3 regions of the Vibrio taketomensis genome follow, and region 1 is predicted to be linked to each of the others. Evidence: predicted binding sites of a transcription regulator. Region 1 holds the regulator's gene; each other region holds the start of a gene.
What was found. Region 1 encodes CRP, which controls carbon source genes, mostly activating them, when cyclic AMP is high. Its sites were predicted from a motif close to TGTGANNNNNNTCACA; they were not measured.
Positions count from the first base shown of each region.

Region 2: Vt282_RS02880 (NupC/NupG family nucleoside CNT transporter) is a predicted target of CRP. The motif match lies at 5,034-5,049, and genes of this name have one in related genera.
Region 3: Vt282_RS14190 (glycogen/starch/alpha-glucan phosphorylase) is a predicted target of CRP. The motif match lies at 6,137-6,152, and genes of this name have one in related genera.

Region 1 covers NZ_AP019649.1:237,406-244,767, reverse strand. Annotated here, with positions in the region: partial or broken gene Vt282_RS01145 (ABC transporter ATP-binding protein) at 1-863, shown strand, start outside; gene Vt282_RS01140 (TIGR02444 family protein) at 860-1,348, shown strand; gene Vt282_RS01135 (hydrolase) at 1,345-2,319, shown strand; gene Vt282_RS01130 (YheU family protein) at 2,386-2,598, shown strand; gene Vt282_RS01125 (phosphoribulokinase) at 2,736-3,605, shown strand; gene crp (cAMP-activated global transcriptional regulator CRP) at 3,958-4,590, shown strand; gene Vt282_RS01115 (DUF1338 domain-containing protein) at 4,645-5,436, opposite strand; gene astD (succinylglutamate-semialdehyde dehydrogenase) at 5,574-7,034, opposite strand; gene astA (arginine N-succinyltransferase) at 7,069-7,362, opposite strand, start outside.
Region 2 covers NZ_AP019649.1:604,554-611,915, forward strand. Annotated here, with positions in the region: gene Vt282_RS02855 (HAD-IA family hydrolase) at 68-751, shown strand; gene Vt282_RS02860 (DUF3545 family protein) at 817-999, opposite strand; gene Vt282_RS02865 (alanine/glycine:cation symporter family protein) at 1,763-3,205, shown strand; gene yaaA (peroxide stress protein YaaA) at 3,304-4,077, shown strand; gene Vt282_RS02875 (TatD family hydrolase) at 4,218-4,991, shown strand; gene Vt282_RS02880 (NupC/NupG family nucleoside CNT transporter) at 5,191-6,429, shown strand; gene deoC (deoxyribose-phosphate aldolase) at 6,923-7,362, shown strand, end outside.
Region 3 covers NZ_AP019650.1:89,975-97,336, reverse strand. Annotated here, with positions in the region: gene glgB (1,4-alpha-glucan branching protein GlgB) at 1-908, opposite strand, end outside; gene malQ (4-alpha-glucanotransferase) at 1,198-3,387, opposite strand; gene Vt282_RS14190 (glycogen/starch/alpha-glucan phosphorylase) at 3,430-5,883, opposite strand; gene malT (HTH-type transcriptional regulator MalT) at 6,355-7,362, shown strand, end outside.

The DNA of each region.
Region 1 (7,362 bases):
TTGATCAAATTGTTGTCTGCCGAGTTAAAACCACAAAGTGGCGATCTGACATACTCACAAGGGGTGAAGATTGGGTACTTTGCTCAGCACCAATTGGAAACTCTGCACCCAGAAGAGACCCCTCTACAACATATGATGCAGATTGCGCCAAAACATACTGAGCAACAACTGCGTGATTATCTAGGTAGTTTTGGTTTCCAAGGTGACAAAGCATTAGAAAAGGTCGCACCATTCTCTGGTGGTGAAAAAGCACGTTTGGTGTTAGCTCTGATTGTGTGGCAGAAGCCCAACTTATTGCTACTCGACGAACCAACCAACCACCTTGATTTAGATATGCGCCAAGCACTCACCATGGCACTGCAAAGCTTTGAAGGTGCTATGGTCATCGTCTCGCACGACCGTTATCTACTGCGTGCGACAACCGATGATTTGTATTTGGTACATGACCGTCAAGTGGCCCCATTTGATGGCGACTTAAATGACTACTACAAATGGCTGACTGATCAACAAAAAGCAGAACGTCGCGAAGCACAAGCGGAACAACCAGAGAAAAATAACACCAACAGTGCGGCAGCGAAAAAGATCAGAAACGTCGCGAAGCTGAATTCCGAAAACTGACCGCGCCAATTCGCAAGAATCTGACAAAGCTTGAAGAAAAAATGGATAAGTTAGGTGCAAAACTGGCGATGGCTGAAGAGCAATTGGCAGATAACTCACTTTATGAAGCCGAAAATAAGGCTAAACTTAATCAAGTTCTCACAGAGCAGGCCTCCAGTAAAACGGCATTGGAAGATGTAGAAATGGAATGGATGGCTCTTCAAGAAGAGCTAGAGCAGATGGAACAGGAATTCAATAATCAATGACTATAGAGCGCGTACATCTTTCACTTACCCTAGAGCGACTCTGGCAGTTCAGTCTGCAATATTACAGCGTGCGAGAAGTGAAAGAGGCGTGCTTAACTCTGCAAAACCACTACCATGGCAACGTCAACTTGCTCCTCTTGCTCAAGTGGCTAGATGAGCAAGGCGCAACCATCGCCAAATCGGACTGGGCTCAAGTCGAACTATGCTTGAGCCGCTCCGAATCTCTGCTCACTAGCTTTCGAGAATTTCGCCGCAAGGTGAAATTAACCCTTCCCGATAGCCTTTATCGAGAAGCTCTCCAATTTGAATTACAACTCGAGAAGCAGCAGCAATCCGATTTAGTCGATTGTATTAACGGTTTAACCTTACACAATGCCAGCGGTGAACCATTGACTCTGTTCTACTGCCGCAAGTTAGATGCTGAGCATCTCCATCAGGCGTTTGCTTCTCCGTTTCCAGATCACGATGTGGCCGCCTCGCTATGACAAAATTCACTGCAGCTCGGGGGATGAGCAATCCTCACCTTCAAACTCTTGCCCCGCGTTTTATTCGTAAAAAGGCACTATTCGAACCAGTTTGGCAAACACTCGACACACCGGATGGTGACTTTCTTGATCTGGCTTGGAGCGAAGATCCCAATTCAAAATCCGCCCAAAATAAACCGCTGTTTATTCTGTTTCATGGATTAGAGGGCTGTTTCTATAGCCCGTATGCCAATGGATTGATGGCCGCTTTTGCTAAACAAGGTTGGTTATCTGTAATGATGCACTTTCGCGGCTGTAGCGGTAAACCAAATCGTTTAGCTCGTGCTTATCATTCTGGAGAGACTGAAGATGCTCGATTTTTCCTTCAGCACATCCATCAGCAATTTCCCGAGCAGAGCAAAGTCGCAATAGGAATCTCTTTGGGTGGCAATATGCTGGCCAATTACCTCGCAGAATACGCAGACAACCCGCTGTTGAATGCCGCAACCATTGTCTCAGCGCCACTCGATCTTGCTGCCTGTTCACTGCGCATCGAGCAAGGCTTTTCGAAACTGTATAAAGCCTATTTACTTAAATCTCTGAAACGTAATGCGCTGCGTAAACACCATATGCTCAAAGGCGAGTTAGGACTCAACTATCAGAGCATCAAACGTGTGACCAAACTGTCTGATTTTGATGATCTTGTCACCGCCCCTCTGCATGGGTTTAAAAATGCTGAAGATTATTATCAACGCTGCTCCGGTATCCACCGCCTACAGCAAATCAAATTACCAACTCAGATCATTCACGCTAAAGATGATCCTTTCATGACTGATGCGGTAATACCCCATTTTGTTCTGCCAGATAACATCGATTATCGATTAATGGACAATGGCGGTCATGTCGGCTTTGTAACTGGCTCTATGCTCAAGCCTCGTTTCTGGTTAGAGGAAACACTTCCTGCTTACTATCAAGCACTGAAAACCGCATAATGTAGGGCAGCGATATACGCTGCCCACCCGCTGATAGAAATACGATCATAGAATTAAGAGGTCTTTATGATTATTCCTTGGCAAGAGATTGCACCCGATACGCTTGATAATCTTATCCGCGAATTCGTTCTCCGTGAGGGTACTGATTACGGCGAAGTCGAAATCTCTCTGCAAGATAAAGTTGATCAAGTGAAAGCTCAATTGCAAACCGGTGAAGCTGTGATTGTTTTTTCTGAATTACACGAGACGGTCGATATTCAACTCAAGCAGAAGTTTTAACTGCTTTACGCTTTTTAAATAAAAGTTTAAAAATGTAACCTTTGTGTGTTATACCAAGTAGCTGAAAACGGTGATGCTCTAATCGAGATCATCGCAAAATAACAACAAACAATAACGTTATTTAGACAGGGTTTGTCATGTCAGCTAAGCATCCAATTATCGCCGTAACAGGCTCATCCGGGGCAGGAACTACCACCACTTCTGAAGCTTTTCGTAAAATGTTCAATATGATGGACATTAGACCTGCATGGGTTGAAGGGGATAGTTTCCATCGTTTTACACGCCCAGAGATGGATATTGAGATCCGCAAAGCTCGTGAGCAAGGTCGACACATCAGCTACTTTGGCCCTCAAGCCAACGATTTTCCCGCACTCGCTGAATTTTTCCGTCAATACGGTGCTGATGGCACAGGTAAAGTACGCCGCTATTTACACACCTTTGATGAAGCCGTCCCCTACAACCAAATGCCTGGTACGTTTACGCCATGGCAAGAACTACCGGAAAATAGTGATGTGCTTTTCTATGAGGGTTTACATGGTGGTGTCGTCGATGGTGAGGTGAATGTTTCACAGCACGTCGACTTTCTAATCGGCATGGTGCCGATCGTTAACCTTGAATGGATTCAAAAATTTGTGCGCGATACTCGAGATCGAGGCCACTCTCGTGAAGCGGTGATGGACTCGATTGTGCGATCAATGGATGACTATTTAAACTATATTACTCCGCAATTTTCGCGTACTCACATCAACTTTCAACGCGTACCGACCGTCGATACCTCAAACCCACTTGATGCGAAAGGTATTCCGAGCCTAGATGAAAGCTTCGTTGTAATTCGCCTACGCGGCTTCAAAAATGTCGACTACCCTTACCTATTGGCAATGATTGATGGCTCATTTATGTCTCGTCATAACACGCTTGTTGTGCCGGGGGGAAAAATGAGTTTCGCGATGGAATTAATCGTTCGGCCAATCCTACAGCAACTGATAGAAACCGGAAAAATTGGCTGACAAGTTGTATAGCCAACCCGCCATAAAATACGCGTTTTTGCTAGCGCTCCTCTGCATGCAAAAGTACGCTGACTAAAAGCGCCAACACTCCAAGATTGGTATTTTGGTATCACTTGGTTGTATATAAACACGATTACTTTTCATACCGTGATCATGTGCACGTTTTTGCGTACAAAATTTCAGCGACTACCCGATTAAAATCAAGAAATGATTCGGGAAAAAGGATACTATTTGTAGCCGAAACACAAGATAGCTTGCAGCACCAGATAAGTGCTCTTATCCTAGTTATCCCAATTGGGCATAGGTAAAACATGGAAAGCGCAAGCGTACCCTGCAGAGGAAGTGAGATATTATGGTTCTAGGTAAACCTCAAACCGATCCAACATTAGAGTGGTTCCTTTCACACTGTCATATTCATAAGTACCCGTCAAAAAGCACGCTAATTCACGCGGGCGAAAAAGCTGAAACGTTGTACTACATCGTTAAAGGCTCTGTTGCGGTACTTATCAAAGACGAAGAAGGTAAGGAAATGATCCTTTCTTACCTAAACCAAGGTGATTTCATCGGTGAGCTTGGTCTATTTGAAGAAGATCAAGAGCGTACCGCTTGGGTTCGTGCTAAATCTCCTTGTGAGGTTGCTGAAATTTCATTCAAGAAATTCCGTCAGCTGATTCAAGTTAATCCAGACATCCTAATGCGCCTGTCTTCGCAAATGGCTCGTCGTCTACAAGTGACTAGCCAAAAAGTGGGTGACCTAGCATTCCTAGATGTAACTGGTCGTATTGCACAAACGCTACTAAACCTAGCGAAACAACCTGATGCGATGACGCACCCTGACGGTATGCAAATCAAGATCACTCGCCAAGAAATCGGCCAAATCGTTGGCTGTTCTCGCGAAACCGTAGGTCGCATTCTGAAAATGCTTGAAGAGCAAAACCTAATTTCTGCTCACGGTAAAACGATCGTTGTGTACGGAACTCGCTAATTCACGGATGTGAGTAAGCAAACATTTAAAAAGCCACCTTCGGGTGGCTTTTTCTTAAGAGTTGGTACTCTCAAATATCTTATCCGCTGAGGCGGCGACAAAACCGGAATACAGCTCGCCGTTAGGCATTGGATAGCGCTTAGCAAACTCGTAAAAGCCACCGGGCAATAACACCACACCATCCTCAAACTCGACTTGAACTTTATCAGCCATGGTAGCGGATTGCTCTAGTAAAACGTCAGCTGAACCCTTCACTTCACCACCGGATTGATTGATGACAAACCCTGATGACTTAAGATAATCATTAACCTGTTGCACCTCAGCAAACTGAGTCAATTGATTAACACTTACGGTAAAGTGATTGGCACCATAGCCATGTGCTGCTACCCATGCTGCATATTCGCTCTCATCTGCTAGTAGCATATATTCTTGATGGGTTAACTGCCATGGTCGCCCAGCATAGAGAAACTCGCTGCCCTGCATATATTGAGGCTCAATTTGCTCAACCAATTGCTTGACGATTCGCTGTAACTGCGTTGAACACTCTTCCAGCTTTAACTCACTAATAAACACTTTCGGTAAATTTGCATCAGCATGCTGATAGTGTTTCGCCACCAGCTTTTTGGCAACGAATTGATAATCGCCAGACGCTTGGTAACCTAACTCGATAAATGGTTGTGCCAGCACCTCTAAATTGACAGATGTTAGATTAAAGGTGCGCAGTGCAATATGGTCATTGATGAGGGGTTCATTTTCCTCCAGCAAGCGATGTACGTTGCCAGCAGAAGGACATAAGCGTTCGGTATAGTCATGCCACAATGATTGAAACAGATCATTAGGCGTCAGTGAATTCGACATCATGGCAACTCCTTGTCAAATTGGGCTGAATAGCTGGAACTGATTATTAGTCTAGTTGAGTAATCAGCAAGCTAATCAATTTATTTCCAACTCACGATATGGGTCACTAAACTTCGCCACCCCTCTTAATCAAACCGAATCCCTGGACTTAATATTTCCGGCAACACCGTGCACTCCCCCTCCATTGAAGCCATCGGGTAAGCGCAGTAATCCGCCGCATAGAAAGCACTAGGACGTAAATTGCCCGATGCGCCCGGTCCGCCAAAGGGCGCATCACCACTAGCACCCGTGAGTGGTCTATTGCGATTCACGATGCCGGCACGAATATGCTCGATAAAATATTGCCACTCTTGATCTTGAGTAGAAATCAACCCTGCAGAAAGACCAAAGCGAGTATCGTTTGCCATCACAATTGCCTGCTCAAACTCTTGATAGCGAATCACCTGTAATAACGGGCCAAAGTACTCTTCATCGGGTAGCGACTCGATTAAGGTAACGTCAATAATTCCCGGACTGACAAACGCAGCGTCTCCACCTTGTGCTTCAAGTAGACTGACTCCGCCTAGTTGCTGCAATTGCTTTTGTGCTTCCAGTAAAACCTTGGCTGCATGAGTGGAAATTTGTGGACCGATAAAAGGCGCAGGCTCAGCAAACGGTTGATCGATCGTCAAGTTAGTTGTGGTTGTCACCAATGCAGATAACAGCGCATCACCAGCCTCACCAAGCGGCACATACAAACGACGCGCACACGTGCAGCGTTGACCTGCACTTAAAAATGCCGATTGTATAATGGTATAGACCGTAGCTTGAATATCGCCGTAATATTCAGAAACGACTAGTGGATTATTGCCGCCCATTTCCAGCGCCAGCATCTTGTCCGGCTGCCCAGCAAATTGACGATGCAAAAGATGACCGGTATTGGCACTCCCTGTAAATAACAGGCCATCAATACCCTTAGCTTCCGCAAGCGCAATACCCGTCTGTTTAGCGCCTTGAACAAGATTCAGCACTCCAATAGGTAAGCCTGCTTGTTGCCATAACTTCACTGCAATCTCACCGGTCAATGGGGTTTGTTCCGAGGGTTTAAATACCACAGTATTGCCCGCCAACAACGCTGGAACTATATGACCATTTGGCAAGTGAGCAGGGAAGTTATAGGGGCCAAATACCGCCATCACCCCAAGTGGACGATGACGCAGCACCACTTGGTTGCCAGCCACTTCTCGCTGCGTTTCTCCGGTGCGTTGATGGTAAGCCCTAATTGATATGGCAATTTTGCCTGCCATTGCCGATGCTTCAGTGCGAGCCTCCCATAAAGGCTTACCGGTTTCTTTGGCGATGACTTGGGCTATCTGCTCACTATTGGCTTGCACCAATTCAGCGAAACGCAATACCACAGCTTCTCGCTCGGAAATGGGCATGGCTTTCCATTCAAGCAATGCACTGCGTGCGGCGCTAACCGCCATTTCAACTTGTTCAGCACTAGCACTATGCCCTTGCCACACCATTTCACCATCATAAGGTGTCACCGAAGCAAAAGGCTCACCAACACCTTCAATCCACTGACCTGCTATCCAATGTGTCATAACGACTCTCCTTGTTACTCAAGCAATGGGTATTTTATAGCGCCAACATACGCACCATATCGCCCTGCTCTACTTGTAGCGCTTTAGCAGCATCAGGCGAAATAATCACACAGTCGCTCGCTTGGTCATAAGCCGCCTTAGTCGTCACGGCTCGAAAATGTTCAAATGAGGTATTGCTGATCAGATAGTTGATATCACTGCTATGCTCGCGTATCTCTACTTTGGCACGAAACGAATGACGTACCGATTCGATATTTTTAACATCACATTCTACAGTAGGGCCGCCATCAAAAATGTCGACATAGTTTCGACAAGTGAAGCCTTCTCG
Region 2 (7,362 bases), 370 kb from region 1:
TCACTGGAAAACATTAGTATGCGCTCAATTCAAATCCACTTGCCACACATATACTCTAAGGTGAATTATGTCTAGCTCGGTAGTGAGCACTCCACAACCCGTCCGCTGTGTTATTTTCGACTGTGATGGGACATTGATCGACAGTGAAAAACTGTGCATTCAAGCGATCCACGATGTATTTGCCAGTCATGATGTGATCATTGCGTTATCTGAAATCAAGAACCAATTTCAAGGCGTCAAAATCCATCTCATCATGGATGCGTATATTCGCCAGTACTCTCAGCTGGAGCATTTAACCGTTGATGACTTGATTGATCAGTATCGTCGCCGCAGTTTTGAGCTATTTGAAACTGAACTGCAGCCAATTGACGGTGTGTATGACGTGCTTGAGAACCTAACGAAACGCGGCATTGATGTGTGTATCGCTTCAAATGCCCCAATCGAAAAAATGCAAGTAACACTACCTCAAACCAAACTCGAACATTACTTCGAAGGTGCTGTTTATAGTGCTTATCAAGCCAATTCTTGGAAGCCAGAAGCGGGATTGATTGAATATGTAATGAAGCAGCGCAATGTGACCGCGGAAGAGTGTTTATTTATTGATGACTCGGTAGTGGGCGTGCAAGCCGGTGTGGCTGCTAATGTGCGTACGCTCTATTTTGTTCATGATGAGCAGCAGAGTGGGGGGGATATGGACCATTCTTTGGTGACGCGGATTCAAACGCTCAAAGAGTGTCTTCTATACTGCTAATGACAAAAAAGCGGTCAAAAGACCGCTTTTCAATCATCAATGGGGTTACGTCAGTAATGATTGGGTTAAAGATCTAAGTGATCTAAGCTGTCGAGCGCTATATCCATATCTCTTAACTCTTTTTCAAGACGGCGACGGTCATTAATTGCTTCAATTTCACGCCATTTGCGTTTGACGGGTTTTGCTCGAGATGAGCGTCCTTTGGAGAAATCAAACTCCATCATATCATCGTAATTTAAGCCATCCATAAGCCACCTCTACTTGACGTTGTTATACCCAAATGACCTCGAGAAAAAGTATGGCGCATTCGCGGTGAGCGAAGGCATATAAAGTCACTTGGGTATACAGGTTGTTTAATACCACCGTCTCTAAAGCCTATCTATGATTGATTTCTCATTTGTTGCGATTCGATGAAATTTTTATATTTTTTGTGCGCAAGGTGACTTTTTGTTCACAAAAAGCGATTAAAAATTGAACGGTTGATAATGTTAAATCGTGCCCGATTGAGCCTTAGTGATGTTAACTGGCTGTTTTAATTTACTAACATCCATTTTTTGTTGTCATGAAATTCACCACGATCAGTACGATTAAGTGAAAGATAACGAAAGATAGAGTCTCAAACTGCTAACTACTAGATTCAGCAAGGGATTATCGCTCTCGTTGGTCAAAACTTATAAAACTAAGCAGTGAATGGATGTTTGTTACGGCAAGTTAATCATGATGCGATCGAATGGTTAACAAATCGATTCTCATTATGTTGTGCTAATGTAAAAAGTAGGTAAAAAACTGACCTTAAATGCGTGTTTTTGCATATTGATTTTTGCAATGCTTCACTGCATTATCCGCCCGTCAAAAAATACGTCGATACGTAAAAGGGAAGCATGAAGCGAGATTTACATGTCTCAGCTGTAAAAAAATAAATCATAAATACTAAGACGAAATTGACACTTAGTACGCAGCTAGATGGAAGGCAGGGATGTAGGGATTGACGAAACTCACTTTGAGGATGTTATGACAGACTTAATCAATTTAATGAATGACCTGCTTTGGGGTTCTATTCTTGTTTATCTTTTGGTCGGGGTGGGCGTCTACTTTACTATTCGCCTAGGTTTTATCCAGTTCCGCCACTTTGGGCACATGTTCTCTGTTCTTAAGAACAGCCGTAAAGCAGACAACGCTGGTATATCTTCTTTCCAAGCACTTTGTACTAGTCTTGCTGCGCGCGTAGGTACCGGTAATATGGCCGGTGTGGCTGTTGCACTCACTGCGGGTGGCCCTGGGGCAATCTTTTGGATGTGGTTAATTGCTATGTTAGGCATGGCAACTGCTTTTGCAGAAAGCACACTAGCACAGCTTTACAAAACCAAAGATGATGATGGCAACTACCGCGGTGGTCCTGCTTATTATATGGAAAAAGGTCTGGGCATGCGCTGGATGGGCGTGCTGTTCTCTATTTTCCTTATCATTGCGTTTGGTTTAGTATTCAACGCCGTACAAGCAAACTCAATTGCCAATGCCATGCACACGGCATTTGGTTGGGAAGACAAGTACGTTGGTATCGGTGTTGTCGTTTTATCTGCGATTATCATTTTTGGCGGTATTAAACGTATTGCACGTGTGGCTGAGCTTATTGTGCCGGTAATGGCATTAGCGTACTTGGCGCTCGCGCTGTTTGTGATGTTCTCAAACATTGAAAAACTACCTGCCATTCTTACCTTGATTGTTAAGAGTGCCTTTGGCTTCCAAGAAGCAGCGGCTGGTGGTGTTGGCTATGCTATCGCGCAAGCGATGATTAACGGCATCAAGCGTGGTCTGTTCTCGAACGAGGCGGGTATGGGTTCTGCGCCAAATGCGGCAGCTTCAGCAACACCTTATCCACCACACCCTGCATCACAAGGTTATGTGCAAATGCTTGGTGTGTTTATGGATACGATTGTTATCTGTTCAGCAACCGTTGCGATCATCCTTATGTCAGGTGAGTTTGTACCAGGCGGTGCGGTAACGGGTATCGAGTTGACTCAAGCAGCGCTAAGTTCACAAGTGGGTGACTGGGGCGGCATCTTTGTTGCCGTGGCAATTTTCTTCTTTGCCTTTACTTCAATCATTGCTAACTACTCATACGCAGAAACAAATTTACTGTTCCTTGAGCACAACCACAAAGCCGGTCTAGGTATCTTCCGTATCGTCGTACTTGGTATGGTTATGTTTGGTGCGTTAGCATCGCTACCAGTTGTATGGTCACTCGCGGACGTATCTATGGGTATGATGGCCATCGTAAACTTAGTGGCGATTATTTTGCTGTCAGGCACGGTGATTAAGCTGGCGAAAGACTACAACCGTCAGCTTCAAGAAGGCAAACTGCCTACGTTTGATGCCAACCAATACCCTGAGCTGAAATCACAGCTTGAAGAGGGTATTTGGGATAATCCGCCGACAGAAGAGTCAAAACGTTAATAGTTTTGAACGATTAAACTAATCAAAAAAGCCATGCAGACAATGCGTGGCTTTTTTTGTACTCTAAGTAAAGAGAAGAATAAGGATAGAGTAAAGTCATGCTGATAGTTGTTTCCCCTGCGAAAACCCTAGATTACGAGTCGCCACTTGCGACTGAAAAGTTCACGCAACCAGAGTTGATTGCGTACTCAAAGCAGTTAATTGATGTGTGCCGTCAGCTAACGCCAGCCGATGTGGCGAGCTTGATGAAAGTCAGTGATAAAATTGCCGATTTGAACGTGGGACGTTTTCAAGAGTGGAGTGAAACATTTACCACTGAGAACGCTCGCCAAGCCATTTTAGCCTTTAAAGGTGATGTCTATACCGGCCTTGAAGCTGAAACACTGTCAGACGATGACTTTGATTATGCACAACAGCATCTGCGCATGTTGTCAGGGCTTTATGGTTTGCTTAAGCCTCTTGATTTGATGCAACCATACCGTCTTGAAATGGGCACGAAGCTTGTCAATGACAAAGGCAGTAACCTTTACCAGTTCTGGGGCAATGTGATCACTGAAAAGCTTAATCAAGCGATTGCTGAGCAAGGCGATAATGTGCTGATCAATCTCGCGTCGAATGAGTACTTTAAAGCCGTCAAACCAAAAGCCTTGGATGCACAAGTGATCACGCCAATCTTTAAAGATTGCAAGAATGGTCAGTATAAGGTGATCAGTTTCTATGCGAAGAAAGCTCGCGGCATGATGGCTCGTTATATTATTGAAAATCGCATCAGTAGCGTTGCTGACTTAACCAATTTTAACGTGGCGGGTTACTACTTTGTTGAGCAGGAATCGACGCCAACCGAGTTAGTATTTAAACGCGAAGAGCAGTAAACGAATGAATAAAAAAGGGAGTGACATGTAACTCCCTTTTTTTCGCCATGATTGAGCTCGTTATAATTAAGCTATTGGTTAATGGAATAGCGATATACTTGATAAGTTAAGAACGATGCAATTGGGATAAGGGTGACTGAGTGTTTGATACACATTGCCATTTAGATCTATTGAGCGCCCGAGGTATCGGGGTCGAAGCGGCGGTTAAACAGGCTGAAAATTGTGGTGTGCAACATATTATTGTGCCTGGTATTGACGCTAGCAATTGGCCAACGATAGCGAATTACGCCCAAAAATACTCATCTGTGGAATGGGCCATCGGCATTCATCCAATGTTTGTAACGCAAGAGAGTCTAGCTGAGTTCGATTTGATGCAAGCCAAGCTGGAATCGGGTGCAGATTGTATCGCCATTGGTGAGTGCGGCTTAGATTTCTTCCACGGACGTGATAACCAAGCTCTACAAACCGAAGTTTTGATCGCACAGTTAAAATTGGCTCAACGGTTTGAATTACCAGTGCTATTACATGTGCGTAAAGCGCATCAAGAGTTAATTCAGCTCTTAAAGCAATACCCTTTATCTCGTGGTGGAATCGTGCACGGCTTTAGCGGTAGTTATGAGCAAGGAATGGATTTTGTGCGCTTAGGCTTTAGTTTGGGAATTGGTGGTACGATTACTTATCAACGCGCGAATAAAACTCGCAACGCTGTTGCATGTTTACCTCTAGAGGCTCTCGTTTTAGAAACGGATGCACCTGATATGCCGCTTTTTGGCTATCAAGGTCAGCCCAATCAGCCTAAAATGGTTCGGGATGTTCTGGCTTGTTGCGTAACCCTAAGGCAAGAGTCAGAGCAAACGATTACGCAAAAAATGACAGAAAACGCTACCAAACTGTTTAATTTGATAGGTCGCTGAGTGTGCTTTTTGTAAATTCAGCCAAGTTAAACGGTTGCGTTTTGTGATTCATGTCTCAATTGTTAATGTATAGTTCGTGCTGTGTGGTAAAAAGTGCGATATGGATACTACTTTTAATCCTTGCGATCAGTATAATCCACCGCGCTTTTGAGCTCCATTTTGTAACACGCCAACAAATAACATAAGGAAGTCATAAACTATGAGCCTGTTTATGAGTCTAGTCGGTATGGTAGTGCTTCTTGCAATTGCATATGCATTCTCATCAAACCGCAAAGCTATTAACTTTAGAACCGTGGGTGGCGCATTTGCTATCCAATTTATCCTTGGTGCATTTGTACTTTATGTTCCTTGGGGTCGCGACCTACTAAACAGTTTCTCTCAAGGTGTATCAAACGTTATCAACTATGGTAACGATGGTATCGAGTTCCTATTTGGTAACCTAGTTAACTTCTCTGTAGAAGGCATTGGTTTTATCTTTGCGTTCAAAGTACTTCCAACACTGATTTTCTTCTCAGCGCTGATTTCAGTTCTGTACTACCTAGGCATTATGCAATGGGTTATTAAAATCCTTGGTGGTGGTCTACAAAAAGCTCTGGGCACTTCTCGTGCGGAATCTATGTCTGCTGCAGCAAACATTTTCGTAGGTCAAACAGAAGCACCTCTAGTGGTTCGTCCGTTTGTTCCTAAGATGACTCAGTCAGAACTATTCGCAGTAATGTGTGGTGGTCTAGCATCTGTAGCGGGTGGTGTACTAGCTGGTTACGCGTCAATGGGCGTGCCTCTAGAGTACCTAGTAGCAGCATCATTCATGGCAGCACCTGGTGGTCTTCTATTTGCTAAGATCCTAATGCCAGAAACAGATACGCCAGAAGAAGACATTCAAGCGGCGATGGACGGTGGTGACGACAAACCAACTAACGTTATCGACGCAGCAGCAGGCGGCGCAGCAGCAGGTCTACAACTAGCACTAAACGTTGGTGCAATGCTAATCGCGTTCGTAGGTCTAATCGCGCTAATCAACGGTATGCTTGGTGGTATCGGTGAGTGGTTCGGTATGCCGGATCTGACTCTACAACTTATCCTAGGTTACGTGTTCTCTCCACTAGCATTCCTAATCGGTGTGCCAATGGATGAAGCGATCACTGCTGGTTCATTTATCGGTCAAAAACTGGTAATCAACGAATTCGTAGCGTACCTAAACTTCACGCCTGTAATGGCTGAGCTATCACCTAAGACTGTAGCGATTATCTCATTCGCTCTATGTGGTTTCGCGAACCTTTCATCTATCGCGATTCTACTAGGTGGTCTAGGTAGCCTAGCGCCAAACCGTCGTAGCGATATCGCTCGTATGGGTATGAAAGCGGTTCTTGCTGGTACATTATCTAACCTAATGGCAGCAACAATTGCAGGCTTCTGTCTAAGCCTAACTGGCATGTAATTCGAGCCCGTTTATATAGACGCAATTGTTATGATTAAATTATGCCCTGTAGCTTGATGCTACGGGGCATTTTTTGTATTTACTCGGTGAATTCACCAGTAAAAATTTTGAGATACAAACCGTTTGCGCTCTATTTGTTACTACAGTTTTATGAGGTTTCTTTATAAGGTAGCGAACGTTGATTAACCTGAAGCTATTTATTGCTGTTCAAGTTAACAATAAAGGTTTACCTTTGAGTAAATGAGTTACTCAAATCCGCATAGAGAATAAGCCTTGCTTAGTTTTCTGTGCGTTTAAAGACACCGCAATCGAAGATTGTTGTGCCATAGGCCAAATTGGTACTGTGCGGTGACAAGGAAAGCAATTGGGGCAAATTCGCTATTTGCCACCGAGTCTTCAAGGAACCAAGTCCGTTCATCAATCACTGTTTCTCTGCCTATACTCACAGAGCATAAGAAACAGTCATATTTTTGAATATTGATCGGAGATAGAAATGAGCGATTTAAAAGCAGCAGCGTTACGTGCACTTCAACTTATGGACCTAACGACGCTTAATGACGACGACACAGATGCGAAAGTAATTTCACTTTGTCATGATGCGAAAACAGCAGTAGGCAACACAGCTGCGATCTGTATTTACCCTCGCTTTATTCCTATTGCTAAGAAGACACTACGTGAACAAGGTACGCCAGAAGTACGTATTGCGACGGTAACTAACTTCCCTCACGGTAACGATGATATCGAAATCGCAGTAGCGGAAACGAAAGCTGCAGTCGCATACGGTGCAGACGAAGTAGACGTGGTATTCCCATACCGTGCACTGATTGCTGGTAACGAAGAAGTAGGTTTTGAACTAGTTAAGCAATGTAAAGCGGCTTGTGGCGATAGCGTACTGCTAAAAGTTATCATCGAAACTGGTGAGCTAAAAGAAGA
Region 3 (7,362 bases), on a different replicon from region 1:
GGTTGGTAGCCCCAAGAACCATAAAATGGATGTTCAGAAACTGGCATCAACTCAACATGGGTGTAACCCATTTCCGTTAAGTAAGGCACCAATTGGTCTGCTAAATCTCGATAGTTTAGGAATTGGCCCTCCTCGTCGCGACGCCAAGAGCCTGCATGCAACTCGTAAAACGACAATGCTTGTTTGCGTTTATCAGTCACGGGGCGAGATTGCCATTGGCTGTCTTGCCATTGGTAAGCACGATGGTCATACGTCACTGATGAGAACGAAGGATGCTGCTCAGCAAAACTTCCCCACGGGTCTGCTTTGTGTGGTAGCGACTCCCCTGATGGGCCTTTTAATTCAAATTTATAGCGAACCCCTTGGTCGAGGTTAGGAATGAAAATCCCCCAAATGCCATAATCTAAACGCTGCATTGGCGTGCGGCGGCCATCCCAATGGTTAAAATCCGCGATCAAACTACACGCGCTTGCGTGAGGTGCATACACTAAAAAGCGCACGCCTGAAATGGTTTGTCCATCACGCTCAAGCGAAATAAATTGCGCCCCCATCTGACGGTACATGTGTTTAGGCGTGTGTAAATCTTCATATTCCGCATAGATGGCGTGGTATTGGTACGGATCATCAAGGATTTGTTCCGTGCCTGACCAATTGACCGCTAATTGATAGTGAGTCAAACGCAATTGTTGCTTCTGACTTAATACGAAACCCGCATCACTTTCTTTTGCCATTGGTAAGCGTGAACCATCATCCAACACAACTTCCACGCTCTCCGCACCCGGCATCCAAACTCGCAATACATCGTTTGGAGAGTCAAGATAAGGACCTAAAAATGAAAACGGGTCGGCAAAAGCAGCGTTAGAAAGTTGATGATAAGCCTGCGCTTTTTTTTCAACAGTGATGTTCAAGTTAATCTCTCCCTGACCTAACTTCTATGGTGATAGATCAACATCTACAACATTTCAGAAGTGTTTTTATTGTTTTGCATCGAGTAAGACTCATTGCAGCAAGTAAAAACCGACACTGACTCAAGCATGCTTGTGGTCAGAGCGGCAAAAACGCCCATCAACAAAATGATGAACGTCAAAATTGTTCCAATCACGCAACATATTAACCAAATTGCACGATAAAAGGGGCGAATTTGCGAATAATTTCACCCCAATTGAGTCGAATGTGATTGTCGTCGCGTCGATTTGTCTATGGACAAATGTTTTCGGCTTCAGCCCTCACTTGTGTTAAACGCTGAGCAATATGATTAACACTCGCAAGTTCAAATAGGTGCTCTAGATCCATCGATAATTTACGACGCCAGTTAGGGTATTCATTAACCGTGCCCGGAATGTTTACTGGTTGATCCATCTCCAACCAATCTTCAAGTTGCACACTGAGTAATGCAGAGGCACCAGCGGCGACATGCAACTGTAAACCTTGCGCCAAACTGGCATCCATCGCCACGGTCGAAGCATCTCGTCCAACACTACTTGGCAAGAAACCATGCCAATTGACCGAATCGAGAATGCCTTGTTTGCATCTCAAACGGTTATCGAACAATCCTTGCAACTGTTGCTCGTCAGGATAGAGACCGAGTTCTCGTCCAAGTTTGAGGTCATCACAATGCCAGAAACCGCGCAACGTTGGCATATCATGAGTACACAACGTCGCCATCGCTTGTGTTGCGTAGTGCTTCGGTGAAATGTACCCACCGTCTTGCTTAGACGTTTCAAAGAAAAACACTTTGTAAGAATGCACACCAGCATCACGCAATATATCGACGATTTCATCTGGCACAGTGCCCAAATCTTCGCCGATTACGCTGCATTGGTGACGATGAGACTCTAATGCCAAAATCGCCAACATCTCTTTCACTGGGTAATAGAGATAAGCACCTTGCGTCGCATCCTCGCCTTTAGGTATCCACCATAGGCGCAACAACCCAAGCACGTGATCAATCCTCAGCGCACCACAATGCAGCATATTCGCCCGCAGCAATGCGATAAATGGCGCATAAGCCGTTGTTTGCAGCGTATCTGGATTAAGCGGAGGCAAGCCCCAGTTTTGTCCCAGAGGTCCCAAGATATCTGGCGGTGCACCAACACTGACACTCGTGACCAAATCGCCCGTATCCGCCCAAGTTTCTGAGCCTGAATCGGCAACACCAACTGCCAAATCGCGATAAAGACCAATCGCCATGCCTTTACTTTGCGCCAATTGTTGCGCTTCGTTGATTTGGCAATCCGCTAACCATTGCATGTACATGTACAAGTGCACTTGGTCGCGCTGTTGCTCAATAAAGGCTTGCACGGCCGGAGCATCGAATTTCTGATACTGTTCAGGAAAAACCGGCCAGCCCCAAATACCTTCCTGTTGCTGAGACAAGTGAGCATGCAACGCATCAAACGCAGCTTGCTGCAATAAGCTGTCACCGCCTTGCTCAACAAACTCAAGGAACTGCTCGCCACGTAGGCTGTTGGCATCTAGATGGCGCTGTTTAAACTCCGCAAACAGCAGTGGTAAAACACTTAACTTAAGCTTTGCAACCTCTGTGTAGTTAACCCAATGAGAGTCGCGAGCCTGCTGTAAACGGGCTTGAAACTCATTACTGCCGACCACTTGCTGCGCATCAACTGATAATGCAAATTCAGGAACCGAAGCGACATCGATATAAAGCACGTTTAGCCAGCGGCGAGACGATGGGCTATAGGGACTGGCCGCTTCAGGGTTGGCTGGGAAAAGCGCATGAATTGGGTTGAGACCAACAAAATCTCCACCGCGTGATGCAATTTCTGCCACCAGCTGCTTCAAATCCCCAAAATCACCCATCCCCCAGTTGTGATGACTCTTGAGCGTATAGAGTTGAACGCTAGGGCCCCACATTTTTTTGCCTTGTTGCAATGCGCTCTGCTTAAAGCATTCCCGTGGCGTAACAATCAGGGTGGCGTTGAACGGTGACTTTTGGGCTTTCTTTGTGACGGTAAGCTGGTGATAACCCCAGGCCAAACCGTTTGGCAAAGTGAGAGTTACCCCTTGTTCACTGGCTCGTTCATCACGTACCACTTGCTCAGTCACTTTGCCCTTAATGACCTCACCCTGCTCCGTGGTAATCTGCCAACTAAAATCATTAAGCTTTTGCTTAGCATCAAGATAAAGTTGGTATTCGTTTGCTTCGTCTTCGCGCAACACAATCACAGGAGCAAGGACTGGGCGCTGGCTTTTACTATTTACACTCGCCAGCAACGCTTGATCGCTAGACGTATCGAAGCCAAGCGCTGTGAGTAAGCGCTCTAACGTTTCACTCGACACAAAGGCCTTATTGCCCCAAGCATCAAGATAAGAATCGGCAAGATTGGCTGCTTGCGCAGCTTGTTTTAGAACCGTTTGATTTAGCATTGAGCTCTCCGAAGGCCATCGTTAAAGATGGCCTTCTGCTGGTTATCGTTTGACGCTTTCCAAATGCCAAATATTATTGACGTAATCACGAATACTGCGGTCAGAACTGAATTTACCCACTAACGCCGTATTGAGAATGGCTTTTTTCGCCCAACCGGTTTGATCTCGATATTGAGCATCAATCGCCTCATGCGCTTCCACGTAAGAGGCAAAGTCCGCCAACACTAGGTATGGATCACCACCGTCGAGCAAACTATGGTATGTCGCAGCCAGTTTACCCGGTTGACCCGGAGTAAATTCATCCCCCACCAGCAACTCTAGTGATGCTTTGAGCAGTGGATCGGCGTTGTAGTAAGCATAAGGGTTATAGCCTGACGCATGCAGGCGTTCGACTTCATCTACTTCTAAACCAAAGATATAGATATTGTCATCTCCCACTTCCTCGCGGATTTCAACATTAGCACCATCCATCGTACCGATGGTTAAGGCACCATTGAGCGCCATCTTCATGTTACCTGTACCTGACGCTTCTTTACCGGCGGTTGAAATTTGCTCAGACACATCGGCGGCAGGAATAATGATCTCCGCCATGCTGACGCGGTAATCCGGCAAGAACACCACTTTCAGTTTGTTGTTGATGCGCGGGTCGTGATTCACTTTTTCCGCAATCTTGTTGATGGCGTAAATGATCTCTTTCGCCAAGTGGTAACCCGGTGCTGCTTTGGCGGCAAAAATAAACACTCTTGGCACCATGTCAAAATCAGGATCATTAATTAAACGGTGATACATCGACAGTATGTGCAACATATTTAAATGCTGACGCTTGTACTCATGCAGACGTTTAATTTGCACATCGAAAATCGCATTAGTATCGAGCTCGATATCCATATTTTGTTTAACCCAATCAGCCAAACGTTGCTTATTGGCTTTTTTCACCGCCATAAACTGCTGTTGGAATTCGCCGTCATCTGCGTACTGCGATAGCGCTTCAAGTTGATCAAGATCGGCAGGCCACTGGTCACCTAATTTTTCAGTGATCAAGGCACTTAAAGCTGGGTTGCAGAATTTCAACCAACGACGCGGTGTAATACCGTTCGTCACATTGGTTAAGCGACCTGGATAAAGCTCATTAAATTCAGGGAAAAGATCGCGTTTCACCAATTCAGAGTGCAATGCAGCCACCCCGTTAACCGCATAAGAGCCAACCACACATAGGTTTGCCATGCGTACCATGCGGTGGAAACCTTCTTGAATGATCGACAACTTACGTTGTTTCGATACATCATCAGGCCATTTCGCACGTACTTCTTTCAAGAACAAATGGTTGATTTGATATATGATTTCCATATGTCTTGGCAACAAACGTTGAATCAGTGATTCACTCCAAGTCTCAAGTGCTTCTGGCAATAGCGTATGGTTGGTGTAGGCGAATGTTTTTGAACAGATCGACCATGCTTCATCCCAACTCATGCCTTTTTCATCGATAAAGATGCGCATCAACTCAGGGATGGCAATGGTTGGGTGTGTATCATTCAATTGAATGGTTTCGTATTTAGGCAATGAGGCCAGTGTATGCCCCGCCTGCTCATGACGGCGCAGAATATCACGCACTGATGCTGCACTATGGAAGTACTGTTGCATCAAACGCAGTGTTTTACCTTTCTCATGGTTATCATTTGGGTAAAGAACCTTGGTAATGTTGCCCGCATCGATAAGAGCATGCTGCGCTTCAAAGTAGTTACCATTGTTAAAACTCTCTAGCGAGAACGGGGCGATGGCCTTACATTCCCACAAACGCAGTGGATAAACCGTTTCACTTTGATAACCAACAACAGGAATATCCCATGGCATGGCTTTTACTGTCATACCCGGAACCCAGCGGCGCTGCTCTCGACCATTATCCATCGTCACTTCTACGTGACCAAAAAAGCCAATTTCTTGCGCTAATTCTGGACGAGCAATCTCCCACGGATACCCTTCGACACCACACCAAGCATCCGGAGCTTCTTTCTGGTGGCAATCGACAAACGATTGTTTAAATAAACCGTATTCATAGTGCAAGCCGTAGCCAACACTTGGGTATTCTTGAGCCGCCAACGAATCCATAAAACAAGCGGCAAGGCGACCAAGACCACCATTACCCAGTGACGGATCGCGTTCTTCTTCAAGCAAGTCGGCTAAATTTTGCCCGAGCTCTTCCATCGCATGCGCAACTTGTTCATACAGGCCCATGCTGATCAGGTTATTCCCCGTCAAACGGCCAATCAGAAACTCAAGCGACAAATAGTTAACGCTTTTCGCATTCAGAATTCTTGGGTCTTGCTCGGTATGTAATAAATCGAGTGTGGTGTATTCCCCCAGAGCACGTCCCATCGCGAGATACCATGCACGGCTTGAAGCCTGTTCGACGGTCGTCGCATACGTTGAACTGAGGTGGTTTTTGACACTTTTTTGGAATGAAGCTACATCAAACTGCTTTTGCTGTGTTGGTTTCATCGATGAATTCTCTTCTTATTTTCCTAGCACTATCCTGCAAAGGGGTGAATCTAGTTGCATCATCCTACAGACAGCAAAACAGGGCGTAGATAAAAAGGCGTAGATAACCGTTCACCTTCAAACCGCAACATAGATCACACCAACCAAGTATTCACTCATCACTAAACGTGACATTTCTCTTGAACACTCATGATTTAGCTTAGTTGTGAAAAGATAAGGTTCTCGATGACAAAGCGACGACAAAGTGTCATTACGAGAAATTGATCACATTTCATCGACCGTAGTGCCGAAAGAGACCGTAACAAAGAGGAGATGATTTAACCGATAACATGTCTAAAATCGCACTTATTGTGAGATACGTCACGCCCAGACGGCGTAGAACAAAAACTTAGGTGATATTTTGTACTCAGTGCGCGATGCTGACACCAAATCAGGATGATTTTATCCCATTGATAGAAGGACAATATCGGCATGTGGATCGCGGCAAAACTTTGTCAACCAGGCGGCCTAACCGCTCACGTTTCACGCCCCAAAATAGAACAGCGTTTAGAGCATGCGGCAAATGCAAAGGTTGTGCTATTTCGTGCCCCTACCGGATATGGCAAAACATGCGCTCTAACTCACTGGCTAAAAAGTAAAAAAAACATTGGTTGGTTTAACATCGGTCCGCAAGACAATGCGCCTCAACAGTTTGCCAATTATTTTCTCGCCGCATTACAACAAGCCATTGATTATCAATTGGCTCCTCAATCTGACATTGAACCCTTTGATTTAACTTCTGCATTTAGCCATGCATTAGCGCAGATCGACACACTAAAAAAGCCTTGTTACTTGGTACTAGAAGATTTTCATCATATCCAAAAGAAATCGATTCTTGATGCGTTGCGCGACTTTATCCCATTGCTCCCACCCAAATTAGTGTTGGTCATGACTAGCCGGACACAGCCCAATATTGGGTTAGGCAAATTGCGCGTAAGAGGCTTACTACTTGAGTTTACGCCGACAGAACTGGCGTTTACTCAGCAAGAGACAGAATACTTTCTAGAACAAAAAATGACTCGCCGTTTATCCCAACAGCAAATGGCGCAAATACACCATCAAATCGATGGTTGGCCAGCGGCACTTGAACTCTTCGCTTTGCAATTGTCAGCAGCTCAAGAAGAAGACTTATTCGCCCCAGAGCAAGTGACACCCGAATTAAATACTCAAGCAGTATGGCAATATTTGATCGAAGAGATCTTTCGCGATCTCGACCACAACACACAAAGCTTTTTGCTCCAATGTGCCGTTCTTGAACGTTTTAACCCAACGTTAGCACGTGAAGTTACGCAGCATGTTGATAGCTACCAAATGCTTGAAACGCTACTCAATCACGGCTTGTTTATTGAATCGGTACCATCGCAAAATAACTGGTATCGCTTTCAGCGCTTATTTGCTCAATTTCTCAATCATGAACGTACCCTGCGACAACCACAGTTG